DNA from 2 places in the Glutamicibacter sp. NPDC088483 genome. Region 2 is predicted to be linked to the other one. Evidence: riboswitches for the same ligand, from Rfam matches in the RefSeq annotation. Region 2 holds a riboswitch; the other holds the start of a gene.
What was found. Region 2 has a riboswitch for S-adenosylmethionine ahead of ACIP6G_RS15165 (O-acetylhomoserine aminocarboxypropyltransferase/cysteine synthase family protein). Riboswitches for the same ligand answer to the same signal wherever they lie in the genome.
Positions count from the first base shown of each region.

Region 1: another riboswitch for S-adenosylmethionine. It lies ahead of ACIP6G_RS16550 (O-acetylhomoserine aminocarboxypropyltransferase/cysteine synthase family protein); the one in region 2 lies ahead of ACIP6G_RS15165 (O-acetylhomoserine aminocarboxypropyltransferase/cysteine synthase family protein).

Region 1 covers NZ_JBIVMP010000008.1:42,827-46,042, forward strand. The annotation lists gene ACIP6G_RS16545 (cystathionine gamma-synthase) at 1-491, opposite strand, end outside; gene ACIP6G_RS16550 (O-acetylhomoserine aminocarboxypropyltransferase/cysteine synthase family protein) at 488-1,795, opposite strand; SAM riboswitch class I at 1,880-1,970, opposite strand; gene ACIP6G_RS16555 (LysR family transcriptional regulator) at 2,200-3,141, opposite strand.
Region 2 covers NZ_JBIVMP010000007.1:84,983-88,198, reverse strand. The annotation lists gene ACIP6G_RS15180 (methylated-DNA--[protein]-cysteine S-methyltransferase) at 1-462, opposite strand, end outside; gene ACIP6G_RS15175 (RNA polymerase sigma factor) at 459-956, opposite strand; gene ACIP6G_RS15170 (histidine phosphatase family protein) at 1,071-1,631, opposite strand; SAM riboswitch class I at 1,743-1,837, shown strand; gene ACIP6G_RS15165 (O-acetylhomoserine aminocarboxypropyltransferase/cysteine synthase family protein) at 1,953-3,216, shown strand, end outside.

The sequences.
Region 1 (3,216 bases), on a different contig from region 2:
GCGGCGATGGCGGCCCAGCCGGCCAGGTCGGCGATGCCCAGCAGCGGGTTGGACGGGGTCTCCACCCAGAGCAGCGCGGTGTTCGGGCGCAGCGCGGCGCGCACCGCATCCAGGTTGGTGATGTCCACCGCCGAGGAGCTGATCCCCCATTTGCCGTGCAGCTTCGAGATCAGCCGGTTGGTGCCGCCGTAGCCGTCGGCGCCCAGCACGATGTGGTCGCCCGGCTCAAGCACTGCACGCAGCAGCGCATCTTCGGCCGCGATGCCCGAGGCGAAGGAGAACCCGGCGGCGCCGCCTTCCAGCGCGGCGAGCTGGGATTCGAAGCCGTTGCGGGTCGGGTTGGAGCCGCGCGAATACTCGTGCCCGGCGCGCAGCACGTTGATGCCGTCCTGGATGAAGGTGCTGGTCTGGTAGATCGGCGGGATCACCGCACCGGTGTGCGGGTCCTTGTGCTGGCCGGCGTGCACGGCCAGGGTGTTGAAGCCGCTCATGCGAAGCTCACTTCCTTGGTGTCGGCGGTGGTTGCGGCCAGCGCGAGATCCAGCGATTGGGTGATGTCTGCCAGCAGGTCGGCTGGGTCTTCCAGTCCCACCGACAGGCGCAGGGTCGAGGTGTTCAGCCCGGCGGCTGCCAGCTGCGCCTCGGAGAGCCGGCAGTGCGTCATGGTGGCCGGGTGGGCGACCATGGTGCGGGTATCGCCCACATTCGCGGCCAGGCTGATCAGCTTGAGCCCGTCAATGACCGGGGAAACCAGGGATGGGTGGGCCAGCTCGATGGCCAGCACGCAGCCGGTGCCCTTCGGCGCCAGCGCCCGGGCCAGCTCGTGGCTGGGGTGCTCGGGCAGCGCGGGGTGGTGGATGGCGGCAATGCCCGGATACTCGGCAAGCGCGTCGATCAGCCGGGCGACGCTGCGCTGCACGTGGGCCGCGCGCACCGGCAGGGTCTCGATGCCTGCAAGGATGCCCTGGGCGCTGGCCGGTGCGAGGGTCGGGCCCAGATCGTGCAGGAACTTGGAACGAACCAGCATCGCGTAGGCCGCCGGCCCGTGGCGTTCAAGCAGCGAAGCGCCATTCAGCCGCACCCGCGGCGCGGCGATCTGCGGCCAGCGGGAGGAATCGGAGAAATCGAAGGTTCCCGAATCCACCACTATCCCGCCGAGCACCGAGCCGTGCCCGGCCAGAGCCTTGGTGGCCGAGTGCACCACGATGTCCGCTCCGAGTTCCAGCGGGCGCACGTTCAGCGGGGTGGCCAGGGTGTTGTCCACCACCACCGGGATGTTGCGCTCGTGCGCGATGGCCGCAATGGCCGGGATGTCGGCCACGGTGCACAGCGGGTTGGAGACCGATTCTAAGAAGAACGCCCGGGTGTCCTCCTCAATGGCAGCGGCCCAGGCGGCCGGATCGGCTTGGTCGACAAAGCTGACGCGGATCCCGAAGTCGGCGAAGGTGTCGGTGAACAAATCCACGGTGCCGCCGTAGAGCGAGGAGGAAGCCACAATGTGCTTGGGTCCCTGGGTCAGGGCCAGCAGGGACAGGGCCACGGCAGCCTGCCCGGTGGCGGTGGCCACCGCGTGGGCCCCGCCTTCCAGGGCGGCCACGCGCTGTTCGAGAATCGCAACGGTGGGGTTGCCGGTGCGCGAGTAGGTGAAGCCGGCCTGGCGCAGGGCGAACTTCTCCACCGCTTCGGCGTGCGATGCGAATTGGTAGGCCGCGGAATTGTGCAGTGGCGGCAGCATCGGGCGGAAGTCTCCGCTCGGGCGGTACCCTGCGTGCACCGCGTCGGTTTCCTGGCTCATGGCTCCTCCTCGATTCTCTGCGAGGGAGTGCACCGATTGGCATCGTGCGGCGGCACGAAGCTACGCAAAAACGCGTTCGGAACTGCTCCATCGTTCCTGGCGGTAGCACCTTTCGGTTTCCCGATGGTTGCTGCGGCGTCTCCGAGCCAGATCTCTCAGCCGCTCTTGATGGGTTGTTCTTCCATGGTTGGCTATCCGCCGCAAACGGTGCAAGCGGTATCCGGCGCCCGGCTTCATACAAGGCCGCCAGGCTTCATATGACTTCTCGTTGTCATGATGACGCGGTGGCCGGCAGCACTTTATGACGCGACCTTTTGAGATGAATCGGCGTGATGCAGGGGTTTTGCTGGAAGTTTGTGACGATGTGCCGGTGCTCGATGACCGGGGGTTACGCTGCTGGCGGCTCAGCCGAGCACTTCTACCCCGAAGCTGGCGACCACCGTTCGCACTTCTTGCAGGTAGCGCTGGGCCTGGTCGGTGAGCGGGATAGCGGCGTGGTCGATCCAGCCGATTTCGATGCGCTCCTCGATGGCCAGCGGGATGGCCACGATGGAGGGATCCAGCTCGTCGCTGATGATGCCGGTGGAGATCGTGTACCCGCCCAAGCCGATCATGAGGTTGAAGATGGTGGCGCGGTCCGAGACCTGGATTTCGCGTTGGCTGGAGCGCGTGGAGAGCACCTCCTCGGCGAAGTAGAAGGAATTATTCGCGCCCTGGTCGAAGGTCAGCCGGGGCAGGTCTTCGAGGTCTTCGAGCGTGACCTGGGTTCGGGTGGCCAGCGGGTTGCTGCGCGAGATGAAGATGTGCGGATCAGCCAGGAACAGCGGGTGGAAGACCAGCCGGGATTCGCGCAGCAGCTTGTCGATGACCTTTCGGTTGAAGTCGTTGCGGTACAGGATCCCGATGTCGCTGCGCAGCGTGCGCACGTCCTCGATGATCTGCTCGGTGCGGGTCTCGCGCAGCGAAAACTGGTATTCCTCGGCCCCGCTGGCCTGCACCATCCGAACAAAAGCATCCACCGAAAACGAGTAGTGCTGGGTGGAGACGCCCAGCAGCCGCCGGGCGGAGGGGCGGCCGAGATAGCGATGTTCAAGAAGCTCCACCTGCTCGAGGACCTGCCGGGCGTAGCCGAGGAATTCGGCGCCTTCGGCGGTGAGCGTTACTCCCCTGGCCGAACGCATCAGCAAGGTGCGCCCCACCCGTGATTCAAGCTCCTTCATCGCTGAGGACATGCTGGGCTGTGCGACGTAAATCAGGTCGGCGGCAGCCGAAATCGACCCCTCGGAGGCCACCGCCACGAAATAGCGAAGTTGCTGCAGCGTCAAACCATTTGTTCCCTGAACCATAGCCAGAGTCTATATGAATCCATAGTTATATCGAGTTACCCGATATCAAGAATCACCCTGCATGATTGACGCATC
Region 2 (3,216 bases):
GGCCCGCACCGCCTTCGGCTTGCCGATCTGCTGCGCCAGCTGGGCGTAGCTCAGGGTATGCCCGTAATCGATATGACCCAGTTCCAGCTGCACCTGGCGGCGGAACTGGGTGGAGAGCTGCAAGTCCACCGGAAGATCGAAGCCATGCCGCTGGCCCGCGAAATACTCCTCCAGTTGCCGGGCGGCACCATCCAGGCTCGACTTGTCGCGCAGGATCCGCGGGCTGAGCCTTTCCGAGAGCACCTCCAGAATCCGGTCATGGCCTTCGGATTCAAAAGCGACCCGGACCAGCCCGGCATCGGTGCTGGCCAGCAGCAAGGCCCCCACGGGGCTATCGACCACGCGATAGGCAACATCAACAAGTTCCCGTGCACGGGCCCGCTCAACGAGCCGGCCCTGCAGCGAGTCGAGGATTTGCGCTTCAGCGGCCGTAGCCTGCTGCCGATAATTTATTCCGTTCATGGCTGCTCCCTCCATAGTTCTTGGTCATCCATCCGGGCCCGCAGATTCTTGATCCCATCGGCGCCCGAACGCCGGGCGGCAGCTTCGGTGCCGGAAAGGATTCCGGCAATTTGCGCGTAGCTCATTCCGCCCAGATAGCGGTAGGCCACCACCTGCCGCTGCTTGCCAGGAAGCTGGTTCACCTCATGCCACAGCTGCAGGTTCTCCAACTGCAGATCCGGCCGCTGGGCCGATGGGGCCAGGCTGTCCACGTCTTGGCCGATGAGGATTTCCGGCTTGTTCCTGCGCAACTCGTCAATGGCTTTGTTCCGGGCAATACGCACTAGCCATGCCAGGACATTGGCGTCTTCAGGCAATTGCGGGTACGCCTTGAGCGCGGCAAGGAACGTTTCGGACCAGGCGTCTTGCGCGCGATGCTCATCAAGCAGGGCACGGCAAACGCGCAGGACGTTCAGTCCATAGTCCTGGACTATCCGCTCGAACGGTGCTTGCATGGATCTCCTGGCATTTTGCGCCTTCATGGCTTCTCACCATGTAAACGTACGAGGAGACCATTTTGTGAGGCGTGAATGAAAAAAATTTCCTTCACGCAGAGACCCCATGGATTCCTAGAATGCCATCAGATCCAATTCGCTGGCGATCTGCTCAAGGCGGATCAAGTCCAAGTGGAGCATTTCGCCATTTTCCACGCCTTGGGGATCCGTGGTTCCGGCCAATGCGTCACGGATGGTGCGCATGGTGGCCCCATGGCTGACAATCATGACCTTGCGCCCGGCATGCCTGCTGGCCAAGTCCAGCAGCGCTGGCACCGCACGGCTCAAGATCTGGGCACGCGGCTCACGCAGGTCCTTGGCAGCAGCCGATTCCGCTTCGCTGACCTCGGCCATGATCCGGCCTTCCAGCGGGCCGAAGCCGCGTTCAATGAGTTCCGGAACAGCGTTCCCCGTCTCGGCCTCGATCTGCTGGGCAATCAGCGCGGCAGTTTCCCGGGCACGTTCCAAGGGCGAAGCAAGTACCAGCGACCAGTTCTGGCCGATGAGCTGGCGCCCGACCTCGCGAGCTTGTTCGCGCCCGGTAGCGTTCAACGGGATATCGGTACGCCCCTGCAGGCGCCCTGCAAGGTTCCAATCGGTCTGCCCGTGTCGCACCAGTGCCAGCGAAGTATCCATGACTCCAGCCTAACCAGGGTAATAGGTATCGAAGAATCTCCGACAACAGCTCCAATACGCAACGTTACGACTCATAGTTGGGTCACGAACGGTCATGTTGCGAAGATTATTACACCATCCCGAGCGGCTGAGAGATCTGGTTCGATGACGCCGCAGCAACCTGCCACATCCGGTGGTTACGGTGCTACCGCCAGAAACGATGCAGCCGCCTACCCGTTGGACCACAGCAGGAAGCGACATTGATTCCGGGATTCCTGCCTCGATCGCGGCCCGCCCTGCGGTGCCCGCGAAACCCCAATCGACAAGGAGTCGTAAGCCACCATGGCAGATCACAAGTTTGGATTCCGCACCCGCGCATTGCATGCCGGAGGCACCCCCGATGCCGAGCATGGCTCACGCGCAGTGCCGATTTACCAGACCACTTCGTTCGTCTTCAAGGACGCTGACGATGCGGCCAACCTCTTTGCCCTGCAGAAGTACGGCAACATCTACTCGCGTATCGGCAACCCGACCGTAGCGGCTTTCGAAGAGCGCATGGCTTCGCTGGAAGGCGGCATCGGAGCGGTAGCCACCGGCTCGGGCATGGCCGCGGAATTCGTCACCTTCGCGGCCTTGGCCCAGGCAGGCGACCACATTGTGGCTTCCTCGAAGCTCTATGGCGGCACCATCACCCAGCTCGATGTCTCGCTGCGCCGCTTCGGCATCAACACCACTTTCATCGACTCCAATGATCCCGCCGACTTCGAAGCGGCGATCCAGGAAAACACCAAGGCCGTCTACACCGAGGTGGTGGCCAACCCGTCCGGCGACATCGCTGACCTGAAGGGCCTGGCCGAGGTGGCGCACCGCCACGATCTCCCGCTGGTAGTCGATTCGACGCTCACTCCCCCGTACATCCTGCGCCCTATCGAGCACGGCGCGGATATCGTGATCCACTCGGCCACCAAGTTCATCGGCGGGCACGGCACCACCCTGGGCGGCGTGGTCATCGAGTCGGGCAAGTTCAACTGGGGCAATGGCAAGTTCCCCACCATGACCGAACCGGTTGCCAGCTACGGCAACGTCTCCTGGTGGGACAACTTCGGCGAGTACGGCTTCCTGACCAAGCTGCGCAGCGAGCAGCTGCGCGACTTCGGACCGGCTCTGCCGGCCCAGTCCGCATTCCAGCTGCTGCAGGGCCTGGAGACCTTGCCGCAGCGCATGGACAACCACCTGTCCAACGCGAAGCAGGTCGCTGCCTGGTTGCAGGCCGATGAGCGCGTGACCTACGTGAACTATGCCGGCCTGGAATCCCACCCGCAGCACGCGCAGGCCAAGGAGCTGCTGCCCATGGGCGTCGGCTCGGTCTTCAGCTTCGGGGTGAAGGGCGGGCGCGAAGCCGGCTCGAAGTTCATCGAAGCCCTGCAGTTGGCCAGCCACCTGGCCAACATCGGCGATGCCCGCACCCTGGTGCTGCACCCGGCCTCCACCACCCACCAGCAGCTGAGCGCCGAGCAGCTGGTCTCCGCTGGCGTGCCAGAAGATTTGATCCGCCTGTCGGTAGGACTGGAAGATGTCGAGGACATCCTCTGGGATCTGGACCAGG